2 regions of the Aminivibrio pyruvatiphilus genome follow, and region 1 is predicted to be linked to the other one. Evidence: riboswitches for the same ligand, from Rfam matches in the RefSeq annotation. Region 1 holds a riboswitch; the other holds the start of a gene.

The links. Region 1 has a riboswitch for S-adenosylmethionine ahead of C8D99_RS05985 (MetQ/NlpA family ABC transporter substrate-binding protein). Riboswitches for the same ligand answer to the same signal wherever they lie in the genome.
Region 2: it holds a riboswitch for S-adenosylmethionine, as region 1 does, so the genes downstream of both, metK (methionine adenosyltransferase) here and C8D99_RS05985 (MetQ/NlpA family ABC transporter substrate-binding protein) in region 1, are expected to answer to the same signal.

The regions. Positions count from the first base shown of each region.
Region 1 is NZ_SORI01000006.1:20,430-29,071, forward strand. It holds partial or broken gene C8D99_RS15165 (hypothetical protein) at 1-71, shown strand, start outside; gene C8D99_RS05975 (methionine ABC transporter permease) at 138-800, opposite strand; gene C8D99_RS05980 (methionine ABC transporter ATP-binding protein) at 769-1,830, opposite strand; gene C8D99_RS05985 (MetQ/NlpA family ABC transporter substrate-binding protein) at 1,844-2,746, opposite strand; SAM riboswitch class I at 3,012-3,114, opposite strand; gene C8D99_RS05990 (C1 family peptidase) at 3,180-4,835, opposite strand; gene C8D99_RS05995 (AI-2E family transporter) at 4,872-5,924, opposite strand; gene C8D99_RS06000 (M20 family metallo-hydrolase) at 6,123-7,313, opposite strand; gene C8D99_RS06005 (dihydrodipicolinate synthase family protein) at 7,318-8,211, opposite strand; gene C8D99_RS06010 (TRAP transporter large permease) at 8,304-8,642, opposite strand, start outside.
Region 2 is NZ_SORI01000023.1:17,566-26,207, forward strand. It holds gene C8D99_RS13035 (MalY/PatB family protein) at 1-1,206, opposite strand, end outside; gene C8D99_RS13040 (adenosylcobalamin-dependent ribonucleoside-diphosphate reductase) at 1,427-4,003, shown strand; gene C8D99_RS13045 (hypothetical protein) at 4,058-4,258, opposite strand; gene C8D99_RS13050 (flagellar protein FlaG) at 4,299-4,667, opposite strand; SAM riboswitch class I at 5,036-5,136, shown strand; gene metK (methionine adenosyltransferase) at 5,210-6,415, shown strand; gene C8D99_RS13060 (ATP-binding protein) at 6,637-6,957, shown strand; gene C8D99_RS13065 (SpoIIE family protein phosphatase) at 6,968-8,026, shown strand; gene C8D99_RS13070 (response regulator) at 8,023-8,642, opposite strand, start outside.

The DNA of each region.
Region 1 (8,642 bases):
AGACCTGGATGAGGGGGATCGAACTGGCTGAGAACGACAAATTCTCCAGGGAAGTGAAGTTCGAGGACTGATTTCCGAAGAGAACACGGGGGGCGCCTGTCTGGCGCCCCCCTTTTCTTTGACCGGAAACCTTTCCGTCAGGATTTCCCGTCCTTCCTGGCCAGCCGGGCGAGGAGGTCGCCCCCGGCCTGACACAGCTGCACCAGCAGAATGAGCACTGCCACGGTGGCGAACATGACGTCCAGGCGGAAGCGCTGGTAGCCGTACCTGATGGCCAGATCCCCGAGACCGCCGCCGCCCACGGCCCCGGCCATGGCCGAGAAGCCGATGAGACTCACCACCGAGAGGGTGAGGCCGGAGAGAATGGCCGGGAAAGCCTCGGGAAGGAGCACCTTCCGGATGACCTGCCATGACGTGGCGCCCATGGCCTGGGCCGCCTCCACCACCCCCCGGTCCACTTCCCTCAGGGCTCCCTCCACTACCCGACCGACAAAGGGTGCGGCGGCGATGGAGAGAGGAACGATGGCCGCGCCGGTGCCGATGGACGTTCCCGCGATCAGCCGCGTCACCGGGATCAGCAGCACCATGAGAATGATGAAGGGTGTCGACCTGGCGGCGTTGACCACCGCCGACAGCAGGCCGTTCAGCACCCGCCTCTCCAAGAGCCCTCCCCTGGACGTCACGTGAAGGATCACTCCCAGAGGAACTCCGGAAGCAAACGCTATGGCCGACGATGCCCCCACCATGAACAGGGTCTCCCCGAGAGCCTTAAACAGCAACGCTGATACCTGATCCCACATGGCCGATCACCTCCACTTTCAGATCAAGCGCCCGGAGATAGCCCAGCGCGCTGCTTTTGGCCCCTTCGTCCCCTGAAAGCCGGATCACCAGGGTGCCGCAGGGCACGTTCCGTATATGGCCGATCCTGGCTCCGAGGATGTTCACGTCCACGTCGAAGCGGCGGATCATCCCCGAGATTACGGGATCGGCGGCGATATCGCCGAAGAACTGAAGCTGCAGGACAGGGTCTCCCGTCCCCCGGACCCCCGGAGTGAAATCGAGCCCGGCGAAAGTCTCCGGCAATTCCACTCCCACCACGTCACGGAGCATGTCCAGGGTGGGCTCCCCGCGGGGGTCGGTGAAAATATCCAGCACGGTCCCCCGCTCGACGATACGCCCCTTGTCGATCACCGCCACGTCGGTGCAGATCTCCCGGATGACATTCATCTCGTGGGTGATCAGGACGATGGTGAGCCCGAGCCTGGTGTTGATGTCCCTAAGAAGGGACAGGATCGACCGGGTGGTGAGGGGATCCAGGGCGGACGTGGCCTCGTCGGAAAGAAGCACGTCCGGCCTGTTGGCCAGCGCCCTGGCGATTCCCACCCTCTGCTTCTGCCCGCCGGAGAGCTGGGAGGGATACCGCTCCCGCTTGTCGGCAAGGCCCACGAGATCGAGCAGCTCGTCAACCCTCGCCGCAATATCCTCCCTGCGCCATCCCGCCAGTTCGAGGGGAAAGGCCACGTTCCCGAAGACCGTGCGGCCCGACAGGAGGTTGAAGTTCTGAAAGATCATGCCGATCTTTTTCCGGGCCTGCCGGAGCTCCCCTTCGCCGAGGTCAGTGAGTTCCACCCCGCTCACTGACACGGAACCGGAGTCGGGACGCTCAAGGAGGTTCACGCACCGGACGAGGGTGCTCTTTCCGGCGCCGCTCCGGCCGATGATCCCGAAGATGGAGCTGTCGGGGATTTCAAGGTCAATATTGCTCAAAGCCTTCAACCGCTTTTCCCCGCTGCCGTAGGTTTTTGTCACGCCCTTCAGGAGAATGCCCATGTCCGGTCCTCCCCTACCAGGCGGGAATGAAGCCGCCCTTGTACCGCTCCAGCATGAACTTCGCAGTCTCCTCCGTCTGGTAGGCCTCCACGAGCTTTTTCACCAGGGGATTGTCCCTGTCCTCTTCCCGGACGGCGATCACGTTGGCGAAGGGGGAGATTTCGGCATCCTCGAGCAGAATCGCGTCCTTCAGGGGGGACAGGCCTGCCTCCACCGCGTAGTTCACGTTCACGGCGCCGATGTCCACGTCGTCCAGAACCCTGGGAAGCTGGGGAGCCTCGATCTCGATAAACCTGAGATTCTTCGGGTTTTCCACAATGTCAAGCACCGAGGCGGTATATCCCGTTCCTTCCCGAAGCTTTATAAACCCTTTCTGTTCCAGCAGTGCCAGGGCTCTGCCCACGTTTGCGGGATCATTGGGAACGGAGACCTTTGAACCTTCCTTCAGGTCGTCGATGTTCCCTATCTTTTTCGAGTAGAACCCCATGGGGCAGACCACGGTCTTGGCCACGGAGACGAGCCTGTATCCCCGGTCCCTGTTCTGGGTGTCGAGAAAGAGCTGGTGCTGGTAGGAGTTCGCGTCGAGATCCCCCTGGTCGAGGGCGGCATTGGGAGTGATGTAGTCGCTGAAGGGAAACACCCTGAGCTCCACGCCTTCGGTCTTCAGCCTCTCAGCCAGGGATTCCAGTATTTCGGCATGGGGCCCCGACGTCGCTCCGACCTTCAGGGGAGCGAGGGCGGCTTCCGACCCCGCGGCTGCGAAAACGGCTATGGCTGCTGCTGCGCAAATTGCTGCTATTCTTTTCATTCTCTTTCCTTCCTTTCGTCCTGAACTGATGCCTTCCGGACTCTTCCGTCCGGCCCAATTGTCCCCGTCCGCTTCTCTCATGTCGCTCATGCCGTCGTCATCGGCCACTGCATCCCCTCCCTTCCAAATAAAAAAACGGGACCCCCTCGAGCTGCGGGGATCCCGTTCCGGCAAAATCAGCGCACGATGTCAGCCGCCGACCCTCCCCGGAGGAGATCCGCCGTTGCCGCACATCATCATGGTGAACAGAGCGCAGAATCCGTTTCTGATGGAACCGGTCATGGGGATCCTCCTTTCCGTCGGGCCGGGCCCGGCAAAAATAAAAATGCCTCTTCCGGAATGAAGGAAGAGGCGTCGCTGGTTCATTCAGCCTCGATCATCTTCCAGGAAAACCTGCAGGAATTGGCACCGTTCAGCATTTCGCTGAGGTTGCCGCGGCTTCGCAGGGCCTGTCCCTCCGCCGCTCCGGATGAATCGATTCGGTATTAAGGTATGGCGGAGATTATAGGGTACCTCCGCCGGATCTGTCAACAGGCCGATTTCAAAAAACGGACGTTTTTTGCTTCCGCCCTCGCCGGAGAAGCATCAGCCCGAAGGGAACCAGCAGCAGGACCGCCGAAAGGGACGGAGCGCCGGTGGTGCATCCTCCCGATTCTTCCCCGGCTCCCAGCGCCTTGAGGCAGAAGTTTCCGCCCGGCACAACCCCGGTGAGGTCGGTCCAGGTCACGCCGTCGGCGCTGTAGAAGCTCTGCCCCGGAGCGGCGGAGGCTCCGTCGGAGTACCCCGCCACCGGAACTTCCACGGGGAGAGGGAACTCATAGGCCGGGGCGGTCACCTTCACTTCCGCGGAAAATCGTGTTCCCCGGGGGAGGTAGACCGGGGTTCCAAGGACGACGGTATGGTACCCCGGTTTTTCCAGCACACCCCGCTGCCCCCGAAGGGGCACGGACTCTCTATCCGCAGGAGTGGCTCCGGAGAGGATCGCCACAGTGATTTCATATTCCGTTCCGTAGTCGGGCACGTAAAAGGAAACCGCCTTCAGAGCCTGGTTCTCTTCCGCCGTGAAGATGTTGGCCATCCATGCAGGAGAGCCTGCCGCGGGCGTTTCGAGGGGAGAGACGGACCGGACCCATCCCAGGGGGTCGTACTGATGGATGATTCCGTATTCCCCCGCGGGCGAGGAGAGATAGACAATGCCGCTGTCGAGGCTCGTGTCCTCGTAGGACATGTAGAAATACCCATCCTCCCCGAAAGAGGTTCCCCAGCTGTTCCGGACAATCCACGCCCCGTCGCCTGACGGCTGGGCCGCAAATCGCTCCTTCGGGAAATAATCATCCCACCCGACGATGTTCACCGCATGGTTCGCACCCCGGGGACCGCTGTAGAAAAAGGCGCCGGTATCTTCGTTCCAGGTGTCTTCGTCGAAGTCGGCCATCATGCCGATGGACACCGCCCCCCGGGTCATAAGGGCGTGCTTGACCTCCTCAGCGGCGAGATGGGGGTAGCCATCCCTCCAGATTTCCACGGCCGGATAGGGCATATACAGAGCACTTGTGAGAAGTTTCTGCCGCGGGAGCCGGGGCTTTTCCGCCGGCAGTGGCCCGCCGTAGGGAAGATCCGTCTCGTTCACCGGACCGGTGCCTCTTGAGAGGACGGCCACGGCTTTCCAGTCGTCCCCTCCCTGGTCGAAGAGGGCGACTTCTTCGTCAAGGGTGAACGGAGGAAATCCTTCCGGGTTTTCTCTGTAAGCCCAGTACGCAAGGTGCCATTCGGAGAAATCCCGGGGTTCTCCGGGAAGAAGGGATGATTCCAGGGCCGCCAGGGCGGCGAAGGTCCAGCAGGTGCCGTAGGGATCCTGGTCCCGTACGGGAGACAGCTTTCCCTGTTCTCTGAGGTCGAACCTGGCGGGGAAGGGCGCGTCTTCCCTGAAGGTCCGGGCCGCGAGATGCCGGACAGTCTCTCCCCGGGCCCGGAGGTGGTCCAGATTCAGCGGTGACGGCCGTTTTCCCGCGGGACGCCTTTCCCCAGCGAAAAAAACGCTCCCCCGAAGCTCCGCTCCGCCGCCGCGGGGAAGAGCCCGGTCACGGAGAAAGGCGGGGTTAAGAGGGGCAAGGGACGGCCCTGCCGCAGGGGACGGCAGAGCGGCAGCGATGAACAGAAAAAGAGCGGCTGCCGCAAAAACGGCAGTTTTTTTCATGGGGGACACTTCCTTTCGCTGATGTTTTTCCGGGGCTCAGGCCCTCTCCTCGAACTCCTTCTGGTAGACCTTGCCGGACCCCATCATGACGCTGATGAAGTTCAGGGAGGGGATGTTCTCGCAGATGATCTTGATGATGGCGGCGATGATGGTGGAAATAAGGGCGCCCACCACGCCCCAGATGAGACTCCAGAAAAGCAGGGAAATGAGCACCACCACCGGGCTGAGATTCAGCCGGTCCCCCATGACTTTGGGGGTGATGAAGTTGCCGATAGTCACCTGGATGGTCAGGAGGACAAGAGAGGTGATGACCGCCGGCATGTAGCTAGGGTAAAACTGCACCAGAGCCACCAGGATCGGAGGGATGGAGGCCACGATGGACCCCACCGTGGGAATGAAATTCAGGATGAAGGCCAGCACGCCCCAGGTCACCGCAAAGTCCACCTGGAGGTATTCCAGGGCGAACCACACCAGGAAGCCCGTCACCGCACTGATGAGGGCCAGGGCGCTCAGGTACCGTCCGATCTGGAAGGAGATGGTGCCGAGGATGCGCTTCACCTTTTCCGCGTTGCTGGGAGAAAAGGCCTTCTGAAGCTTGTAGTCGAAATAGGGGGCGCCGAGGAGGAGAAACACGAGGAACACGATCACCATGACGAGCTTGGAAACGATGGTGACAAAGGACCCGGACAGCTCGATGAGATATCCCCGGGCGGTAACGCCCCAGTCGATGGACAGCCAGAAGTCGGGAGGAAGTTCGAGGTTGATCGTGAGGGTCTTCCCTATGTCAAGGAGACGGGCGTAGTATTTCGGGAACGCCTCGGTGAAGGTGAGAATCCTGGCGTTGAGAAAGAGAGCTCCGAGGAAGCAGACGCCGAAGAAAAGCGCAAGGACGGCGACGACGTTGAGAAAGTTCGGGATCTTGAGTCTCGACAGGAAGCGAACGACCGGGCCGAAGAGATAGGAGAGGAGCCATGCGATGATCAGCGGGATGAACACCGCCTGGGCGAAGTTTAGGACCAGCCCCGTGGCCACAATGGAGATGATGCCTATGAGACCGATGATAACCTGGAAGTTCCCCACAGTATCCACTCCCTTGATGAAAAGCCTTTTTCCGTATCCTATTTTACAGGATGAAAGGCATTTGGGAAGAAGGTTTTTTTCCGTTTCTTCGGAAAAATTGCACTTGTACGGGATAAAACAGGGTGACCCGGTCATCCAGAGACACAAGGGAAAGAGGAAGTGCCCGGCGGGCACTTCCTCTTTCCCTTGTCATTTTCCCGGCCGTTCCTACAGTCTCCGGTCGGCTTCTAGGACGGCCCGGGCAAGAATGTCAGCCCCCCGGGCAAGATCTTCCGGAGCCGTATACTCCTCTTTTGAGTGGCTGATACCGCCCGCGCTCGGCACGAAGATCATTCCCGCCCTCGTGATCCTGGCCATGGGGTTCGCGTCGTGGGATGCGCCGCTCGGCATACGGACCGAGGAGACTTTCGCCTCCTCACAGGCTGTTTCCACTGCCGTCTGGAGAAGGGGATCGAGCTCCACCGCCCCTTTCCTGACCACGGGCTCCATGAAAATGGAAACGTTCTTTCTTTTTTCGAGGAAGGAGCGGAATTTCGCCGCGATCTCGTCCATGACCGAATCCTTCAGGGAACGGATTTCGAGAAGAAAATCAGCTCTCCCCGGAACAATGGCCACAGCTCCGGGGTGGAGAGAGAAGACTCCCACGTTGCAGACGAAGTCATCCCTCGTATCCGTCCAGGCGAACCACTCGGAGAGCAGTTCCGCGGCCTCTCTCATGGCGTCCCTGCGCTCTTTCATGGGCGTGGTGCCCGCGTGGTTGGCCTCGCCTTCAAGGCGCACGGCGTACCTGCTGATGCCCACGATGCCCGTGGGAATGCCGACGGAGATGTTCCTCCGCTCGAGGTAGGGCCCCTGCTCGATGTGGAGCTCGAAGTAGCATGCGATCCGGCCGGGACCGGCCTTTGCGGAACGGACCCCTTCCGGCGTCAGCCCCACCCTGGCCAGCTTTTCGGCCGGCATGGGCTCCTCAAGCAGCCCCGCGAAGGCCCTGCTCCCGAAGGTGCCCCCCATCTCGCCGCCCTCTTCGCCAGTGAACCCGGCGACCACAAGGGGGTGCCGCAGGGGGAGGCTCTTTTCCCGGATGGTCCGGGCTGCCTCCAGGGCCGCCATCACGCCCAGGGGGCCGTCATACTTTCCTCCCCCGGGCACGGCATCCAGGTGGGAACCTGCATATATGGCAGGCAGGGAGGGATCGCTCCCATCCAGTGTTCCGAAAATGTTCCCGACCCCGTCAACAGTCACGGCGAGGCCGGCATCCTTCATCCGGTCCTCCACGAACTTCCTGGCTATCCCATAGGAAGGGGAAAAGGCGGGGCGATCCATGCCTTCCCCGTCCACCCAGCCTATCCGGCCGAGGTCTTCCAGATCCGCGAGAAAACGGTCCGGGGAGATGATCATGGGACTAGACCGTGGGGATCCCCAGCTCCTTGAGGATCCTTGCGATTTCTTTCCTCGTCTCCTCTCCGGCGGGAAGGATGGGCAGGCGGGGCAGTCCGCCCTTGAAGCCGACCATGTCCATGGCGGCCTTCATGCCGCCGATGCCGAAGCGGCTGGTGACAGCGGCGTTGAGGGGAAGGAGGGCGAGCTGCATTTTCCGGGCCTTCTCAAGATCGCCCTTCTCGAAGTTCTCCTGGATCTCGGCGCAATAGTCGGGAACTACGTTGGCCACCGCCAGGGTTCCGCCGACGCCGCCAAGCAGGAGGGTGGCGAGAAGATAGCTCCCGGAGCCGGCAAAGACCGAGAAACCTTCGGGAGCCTTCGCGAGCACTTCGGAGATCTGAACGATGTTGCCGCCGCTGTCCTTGATGCCGGTGATGTTCGGGTGGGCGGCGAGCTTCAGGGTCAGAGACGAGGGAACGTTCACCCCGGAGTTGCCGGGCATGTTGTAGATCATCACGGGGATGGGGGAGGCGTCGGCGAGCATGGTATAGAAATTCCCGAGGGCGGCTTCGTTCATGTCCTTCTTGTAGTAGTTGGGGGTCACCACCAGGGCCACGTCGGCACCCACGGCGGCGCATTCCTTCGTAAGCTGCAGGGTCTCCCTGAAGGACTCGCATCCCGTTCCGGCGATGACCATTTTTTCCGCCGGAAGGTGGTTTCTCGCTGTCTCCACGAGCTTTACCTTTTCCTCGTGGGACAGCAGGGTGAACTCGCCGTTGCTGCCGAGCACCACGAGACCGGACAGTTTCGTGGCGCCGAAAGCCACCGTGTTCTCTGCAAAGGTCGAATAATCCACCTCTCCGGAAGCGTCGAAGGCGGTGGCGATGGGGGCGAAAATTCCATGGACTTTTTTCATTTCGTTTCTCTCCTCGTCAAAAATATATGATATTCCGTATATGATACTTCAAAACCCGGCGAACCGAAAGATATCTCCCGGCACTTTGCTTCCTATCTGAAGAACTGCAGCGGCCAGAGCGACAGCATGGGAATGTAGGTGATCAGAAGGACCGCCGCGAGATTCCAGAGCATGAAGGGCACAGATCCCCGCAGTACTTTCTCGAAGGGGGTTTTGCAGATGTTGGACGCGACAAACAGGTCCACGCCCATGGGCGGTGTCGCCATGCCGAGGGCAAGGTTGGCCACCACGAAGGTTCCGAAATGAATGGGGTCCACGCCGATCTTCAGCGCCAGGGGAAGGAAGATGGGGCAGAAGATGAGGATGTTGGACAGCGTATCGATAAACATGCCGCCCACCAGGAAGACCGCGTTGAACAGGAGGAGGATAAG
Region 2 (8,642 bases), on a different contig from region 1:
AGACCGGTTATCTTCCGCCGGAAACTTCCCCAGGCTCCTGACGGCCCTTCCGATCCGCTCCATCCCCTCTATTACCAGCGACCTCGGTGCGGCGATGTTGATGCGGACGAAACCTGTTCCGCCGGTGCCGAACCAGTGCCCGCCGTCCAGGGCGACGCCCCCCTTTTCCACGAGGATGTTCTGCAGTTCCGGTCCCGCAAGGTTCAGGGAACGGCAGTCCAGGAGCGGAATGTAGGTTCCTTCCGGCCGGATGAGCCGGATTTCGGGGAGCCTTTCGGCGAGAAATTTTTCGATGAAACCGAGGTTCCCTTCGAGGTAGACGAGCAGTTCGTCCAGCCAGGCGTCTCCTTTCGTGTAGGCCGCCTCCAGGGCGAGGGTTCCGAAGACGTTCCCTCCGTCGATGTGCAGGAAGTCGATGACCGACTGGTAATTGTCCCGGAGGCGTTTTGAGGGAATGATGACCGCGGCGGTGCTGAGTCCCGCGATATTGAAGGTCTTGCTCGGCGCCACGGTGGTGACGGACAGGTCCCGTATGGCCTCTGAAACATCAGCGAGAGGGATGTGGCGGGCTCCCCCGAAGAGGATGTCGCAGTGGATTTCGTCGGAGATGACGGTCACTCCCCGGGAGGCGCATATGTGGGCGAACCTTTCCAGTTCCTCCCTGGTCCAGACTCTCCCGCAGGGATTGTGGGGCGAACACAGGAAGACGAGCTTTACGGACGAGTCTTCCAGTTTTTTCTCAAGGTCTTCGAAGTCCATTTCGAACCGGCTGCCTGTAAAAATGAGGGGGTTCTCCACCACCCGGCGTCCCCGTCCGGTGATGGTGGCAAAGAAGGGGTAATAGACGGGAGGCTGGACGAGCACGCCGTCCCCGGGCTGGGTGAAGGCGAGGATAGCTGCGGCCAGGGCAGGGACGACGCCGGGGGTATGGCGGATCCACTCGGTGTCGGGCCTCCATCCGTGCCGCCGCTCGAACCATCCGGCGATTGCTTCCCGATAGGGAGCGAAACGGCGGGTATAGCCGAAAATGCCGTGGTCGACCCGTTCCCGGAGAACCTCGATGACCTCCGGCGGGGCCTTGAAATCCATGTCGGCCACCCACATGGGGAGGAGCTCGCCGGAGCCGAAGATGGGCTCCATGCCGTCCCACTTGGCGCAGATGGTACCCCGCCGTTCAATGACGGTGTCAAAATTGTAGCGGCTCATTTTTGTCCTGTTCCTCTCTTTCGCTTAAACTGCAGATTATGCTCGGAAAATCCTTAATATAATAGCATTTGCCCTCAGCCTGGAAAGAAGTCGGAAGGTTTTCGCCCCCTTGTTTAGCCGTTCCGAAAGTGGTAGTCTTTTTAAGCTGCAAAGAGCAACACACAAGATATTGTGTGTGAAATCATTCCCATGCCCTTAATGGTGTGGAGGAGGGTACTTCATGGTTTTTTCGTACAAGGATAGGTTCCGTTCTTCCTTTCCGTCACCCCTGCCCGCAGGGGGAGAAAGCGGTCTCTCCGAGAACGCGATGTGGCTGCTGGATCAGCGGTATTTTGCACGGCGGTACGACTCCGTCTCGGGAACAATCCGGAAGGAGGCGTCCTTCGGAGAGTTCGCCCGGAGGGTGGCCAGGATCGTAGCCAGCGCAGAGACGGCCTATCTCGGCGGGAGCGCCTCTGATCTCGAATGGCTCCGCCGTCTGGAAAACAGTATCTACGATGATATTACCAACAGGCGGTTCCTCTTCAACTCCCCGTGCCTGTTTGGCGCAGGGGCCGGAATGACGGTGGACCCCGGGCTTTCCGGCAGGATTTACTGTCCCCCTGAAGAAATGACCTTCGAGGACTACGACCTTCTCCGCCGGTCCAGGACGAGGAGCCAGCAGCTCTTCGCCTGCTTCGTCATCGATGTGCCGGACAGCATCGACGGTATCTTTGACGGAGTGAAGGATGCCGCCGTGATCAGCAAATACGGCGGCGGGGTGGGAGGCAATTTCGGCCATCTCCGGGAGCGGGGCAGCGCCATTAACGGCGGCATCGGCGGCCAGGCCAGCGGCCCGGTCTCCTTCATGGAGACCTGGAACACCATGGGGGCGGTGGTCGTCCAGGGAGGGCGTCGCCGGGCAGCCCTCATGGGAATGCTCTTCGACGATCATCCCGATATTTTCGACTTCATCGACGCCAAGGTGGAAGAGGGAAAGCTGCCCTACTTCAACATCTCCGTCTGCGTCTCCGACAAGCTCATGAAGGAGGCGGAAGGGGGAGGTGACTTCAGCCTCGTGTCCCGGAGCGACGGAAAGACGGTCAGGAGGGTGAAGGCGGCGGACCTGTGGAACAAGCTCTGCGAGAGCGCCTGGAAGCGGGGCGACCCAGGCATCTTCTTCATCGACAGGGCGAACGACGACAACCTGCTGAAGCTCGGCGAGACATGGAAAATCGAGTCCACCAACCCCTGCGGCGAGCAGCCGCTGCCCAACTACACAAGCTGCAACCTCGGCTCGGTGAACGTGGAGGCTTTCGTCACAACCTCCCCCGACGGAAGAAAGTCCTTCGATTTCAGCGCCTTCGTGGACCAGGTCTTCCGGTCCATGTATTACCTCGACCTGGTGATCGACGCCTGCTCCTACCCCCTGGAGAGGATCGAGGAAAGGACGAAGAAAATACGCCCCGTGGGGCTCGGCATCATGGGGCTGGCCGATGCGGCCATCCTCCTGGGAATGCGGTACGGTTCCCCGCGGTTCAGTGAATTCTGCAAATGCCTGGGCGACTCCATGGGGAGCGCCGCCCTCTGCGCCGCCGCCGGAATCGTGTCGGATATGGGCAAGGACCCCTTCCCCGAGGCGGGACTCATAGAAGATCTTTTTTCTGAGTTCGCCAGGGAGCAGGGGGAAGAGCTCTTTCCCGAATCGTGGTATGGAAGGCTCGATCGGGAGGGATTCCGTTCCCTGCTGGAGAAGATGCGGTCTTCGGCCACCATCCCCTATACCCTCTCGAACGCCCTGGAGGGTTTTTTTACCGCCCAGGGGCTCGGGAACGAGGGAGCTCGGCTGGAACTGGCGGGAAACGTGCTTCTCGCCTTCACAAAAGGGAAGATCCGGAACAGCCGGAGGCTCTCCGTGGCACCCACGGGCTCCATTTCCATGCTCATCGACACAAGCGCCGGCATCGAGCCGAATTTTGCATGGAGCTGGACCCGGCGGATAGCCCGGGCTGACGGCGAAGGACAGGAAACGAGGGAATTCTGCCACAAGCTCCTCTCTCCGGGCCAGGTGGATGAGCTCCACGAAAAGGGGAAACCTTCCGACCCCGTATTCGTGACGGCCTACGATATCCCTCCTGACGAACACGTGGAGGTGACGGGCATTTTTGCCCGGGTGGTGGACAGCGGCATCAGCAAGACGGTGAACCTTCCCTCCGGCGCCACGGTGGACGAGGTGAAGCAGATCTACCGCAGGTGCTACGCCATGGGAGCCAAGGGCATCACCATCTACCGGGACGGATCCCGGTCGTTCCAGCCCATCGAGACGGCGAAAAAACCCGAGGAACAGGTGCCCCACACGAGCCGTGTGAAGGAACGCCCGGGCCTCGTGGTGTTCGGAAAGACCATCAAGGAGCAGACCCCCTGGGGCAGTATCTACGTGACCCTGAATTTCGACGGAACGGAGCCTTTCGAAGTCTTCGCCACCATCGGAAAGAGCGGTTCCGAACTGAAGGCCATGACGGAGGCCCTTTCGAGGGCCATCTCCATCGGTCTCCGGAGCGGAGGGAAGCTCGAGGATTTCATCGCCACCCTGAAAGGGCTCTCCGGCAAGGAATACTGGCTGTTCGAGTTCGACGACAAGCATGTCGCCCGTTCCATTCCGGACGCCATCGCCGTCCTGCTTGAAAAGCTGATAGGGAAGGACGGCGACGTGCACGGAGCCGACGGCGGCGTCGCCTGCCCTGAGTGCGGGGCCCCCATGGAAATGATCTCCGGCTGCGAATACTGCTTCAGCTGCGGCTATTCACCCTGCAAGTAGGGCGCAAAAAAGGGGGGGCGGGGAGAATTCTCCCCGCCCCCGGTCATATCTGCTTCAGCCTTCCAGATTCAGCTTCGTTCCCAGCCCGAGATCGGCAAGTTCCCTGTTTCTCGTCTCCTCGGCCCGAAGGGTTTCTTCCTCCCGCTCCTCTTCGCGCCTGCCGGAAATTTTCCGTTCATCCCGCACCGGCAGCGGGGCTTCCGTCTCCCTGCTCCGTGGAAAGAGGACCTGGTACTCCTCCCTGGTTATCTTCATCGGACTCTCTCCGCTCCTTTCTCCCTCAGGATCATCCTGTCTAAACGACCATATCGAAGAGGAACCCCAGGATTTCGTTTCTTTTGGCAATGAGCCGTACTATTTCGTCGGAAGGAATTTTCCGGATGATTTTTTCCTCGTCGTTGCTCTCCTTGACGATGACCTGCACAAGGTGGGCATCCTCCTGGATGGTGAACTGAAGGTACCGGCTGTGCATGGCAGCCTTGATCTGGAAATTGTCGAGAACACGCTCCAGGGTCCGGTCGCCCCGGAGGGCGCTCAGGCGGGCCCGGCCGTCGGAGAAGGAACTCTGTTCGGTGTATCTCCGCTCAGGATAGCGCGGGTCGAGATAGGATCTTCCCGGTCTGTCGGTCCCGATAAGCGGCAGGGCAGAAATTTCGGAAACCATGCTTTCCACCTCCGTCATCCCATTCCTGTTGAAAATATACCGTCCTGACATGAATATGTCAAACGATTCCAATTTTCCTAAATCCGCAGGCAGCGGGGAGCGTCACCGGTGCTCGCTTGGGCCGCCGGTGCAGATTGTCGTCCTTGACAACTGCACCTGAAACCGACATCCTTGTCGGTTTCTCGGCCCGGGCGCTGTGCCCGGCGACACTCCCTCTGCCAGGAGAAGCTGCGGATTTAGGATTTTGCTCCGCTCCCGGTGCCGTACTCCGTATGCGGTGATTAGTCTGAAAATTACCTGTTGACAGGAGTAGGAAATAGCGTATAATTCTTCTGTTTGTATTATGTCTCCAACTTTGACAACTGAGACTCTTATCGAGAGAGGTGGAGGGACTGGCCCGATGAAGCCCGGCAACCTGCCTGAAAAGGTATGGTGCCAATACCAGCAGCCGCAGGCTGAGTGATAAGAGAGTGCGTTTGATGACCCTTCAAAGGCCCTCTTGTGAGGGCCTTTTTTTATTTCTAAACAAGGAGGAAAAACAATTGACAAACGAGCGGTACCTTTTCTCTTCCGAGTCGGTGACCGAAGGACACCCCGACAAGGTGGCGGACCAGATTTCCGACGGAGTGCTCGACGCCATCCTGACTGACGACCCCATGGGACGGGTGGCCTGCGAAGTGCTGTGCACCACCGGAATGGTCATGGTGGCGGGAGAGATAACGACGCAGACATACGTGGACATTCCGAAGATTGCCAGGGACATCGTGAAGGATATCGGCTACACCAGGGCGAAATACGGCTTTGACGGAGACACCTGCGCGGTGATCACGGCCATTGACGAGCAGTCCGAGGACATCAGGAGGGGCGTGGACACGGCCCTCGAGATCCGGGAGCATCTTGTGTCCGAGGAAGAGATCGCCAGGATCGGTGCCGGAGACCAGGGAATGATGACCGGGTTTGCCTGCAACGAAACGGAAGAATTTCTCCCCATGCCCATTGCCCTTGCCCACCGCCTCGCCCGCAGGCTGGCGGAGGTGAGAAAGAACGGAACGATCCCCTATCTCCGCCCTGACGGCAAAACCCAGGTGACCCTGGAGTACGTGGACGGCAAGGCTGTCCATGCGGATACCATCGTCGTTTCCGCCCAGCACCATCCGGAGGCGACGAACGAGGAGATCCGGGCGGATATCATCGAGCATGTGATCAGCCCCGTCGTTCCGAAATACCTGACAAACGGCAGAACCAGGATCCTGGTGAATCCCTCCGGGCGGTTCGAAAAGGGAGGCCCCATGGCCGACACGGGACTCACGGGGAGAAAAATCATCGTGGATACCTACGGAAGCTGGGTTGCCCACGGCGGCGGCGCGTTCTCCGGCAAGGACCCTACCAAGGTGGACCGCTCGGGAGCGTACATGGCCCGTTACGTGGCCAAGAACGTGGTTGCCGCAGGGCTGGCCGACCAGTGTCTTGTCCAGGTGGCCTATGCCATCGGCGTGGCCGAGCCTGTTTCCGTCATGGTGGATACCAGGGGAACCGCGAAGGGCATCACCGACGAAGAGATCACGGTTCTGGTAAGGAAACACTTTGATTTCCGCCCCGCTGCCATCATCCGGGATCTCGAACTGAGAAAGCCCCAGTACAGGAGGCTCGCCGCCTACGGACACATGGGCCGGATCGACCTGGACCCTCTTCCCGCATGGGAAAGGACGGACAGGGCAGAGGCTCTCTCCGCAGTAAAAAAGAGCTGACGGAAACGTGACCGCGAGGGGCCCTGAGGGGCCCCTTTTTTTATGAAGAGGATCGTGTGGTATGATTGAAAAATCCGGTAACCCACCCTGGTCCGAAGGGAGCGATGCGGATGGTAGAGGGCGGAAATCTTGTAGAAATCCGCTTCAGTTCTATTGAACAGTTTGCTCCGCACAGAGAGAGGATCCTTTCCATTTTTCAGGGTCTCGGCGAACGGCAGGGAATGCTTTTTTTTGTCGCGCTCAACGAAGCGGTGAACAACGCCCTGATCCATGGGGGCCGGACGGGCCGGGAGGAAGCGGTGGAGCTTTCCGTCCGGGACGAAGGAGGCAGGATCTGCGCCGCCGTCCGGAGCTGCGGCGGCTGTTTTTCTCACGACATGAAGCCGGACACGGGGGTATTTGACGACGGCCTCCGGGAATCCGGAAGGGGAGTGCAGATCATTCTTCACATAGCAGACCATTGCAGCATCGCGGAGTCGGGGCGGCTGGTAAGGCTGTGCATGAACAAGCCCGGCGGCGTGCCGGGAGACCACGGCACATGAGGGGACGGCCATGAAAGAGTGCGGAGGTGTCCCTCTGACCCTGGAGGTTGCCGGTTTCAGGTTTGACGGCATGAACCTCCTCGATATGTTTTATGAAGCTCTCATCGTATGGGAAGCTTCCACAGGAGCCGTCCTGTACACCAATGAAGCGGCGAGGGCCCTGTACGGCTATTCCTGCGGAGAGACTTCCGACCTGGCCATGGACGAGATTTTTCCCGGCTGGGAGGGGGTTCTCCGGAAAGATTCTTTTTCTCTCCTGACGGCGACCCACAGGAAGAAAAACGGTATCTTTTTCCCTGTCCAGTTCACCTGCCGGTCCCTCTCCGGGAATGCCGGGGACGTGATGATGATGGTCGCCTCGGACGTCTCGCCGGAAACCCTTGTCCGCGACAGCGTTTCACTCGCGGCGTCGATCCAGAGGGGGTTTCTGCCGGGAGACCTGGAGGGGGACGAGCGGATCGAGGTCAGGGGTATCTACCGCCCCATGCATCTCATCAGCGGCGATATGTTCGGCTACCACTGGGACGAACGGCATGGAATCCTCAGCGGCTATCTCTTTGACGTCATGGGACACGGCGTTCCGGCCGCCCTCCAGACATCGGCCATCATGGTTCTCTTCCGACAGGCCTTCGAGGATGACGCCCGGGCCGGCACCTCGCTCGAAGAAAAACTGGCCTGGGTGAACTCCGTGGCGGAAAGCAGGATTCTCGCCGATTCTTTTGCGGCGGCTGTCTGCTTCCGGCTGAACCTTCCGGAAAAAAGGCTGGATTACTGCGCCGCAGGAATCAACGGTTTTCTGTACGGCAACGGCAGCGGACTGAAAAAAATCGCCTCTCCGGGCTCGCTGCTTGGGCTTCCGGGGACTGCCGTTTTCGGTTCCGGCAGTCTCCCTGTGGAAACGGGCGAGTACTTTCTTTTCCTGAGCGACGGTTTTCTTGACCACCAGGGCGAAGAGGAAAACAGCCCCCTTTCCTTTCCCGAGGCCTACGACCGCCTGTTCCAGGCGGGCTATACGGGGGCGGCCAGGGACGACCAGTCAGCCCTGTGCGTGCTGGTCCGCAAAGCCTAGGCCAGGTTTCTCGAGATAACGGTGCGGAGCTCTTCCGCCTCCACCGGCTTGGCGATATAGTCGTCCATTCCGGCGTCGAGGCACATTCTGCGGTCTCCCTCCATGGCGTAGGCCGTCATGGCGATGATGACGGACCGCCGGTCCCGGCCGGTCTCTTTCTTCCTGACCAGCCTGGTGCATTCGAGTCCGTCCATTTCAGGCATCTGCACATCCATGAAGACAAGGTCGAAGTGCTGCTCCTCCATGAGCTGCAGAGCCTCGGACCCGCTTTCAGCCAGGGATACCCTCCAGCCGGGACCGCCCATTTTCCTGAGAATGGTCCTGGCGAGGCTCCTGTTGAACCTGTTGTCATCCACCACAAGTATGGAAATCTCCGCAGGGAGAGGGGCCGCCGCCGCGGGAATTTCCTTGCCGGATTTTTCTTCCTTCCCCGGAAGGGCCTCTCCGGAGGGTATCTTTCCCAGGGAGGCCCGGAAATGAATGATCCTGTCGCCTGAACCCGAAAACTCTGTCCAGAGTTTCCCGCCCATGGCTTCCGCGATCCCCCGGGCGATAAGAAGCCCCATGCCCGCACCCTGGAAGGAAGCGGAAAAATCCTTCCGTTCCATGTTCGAGT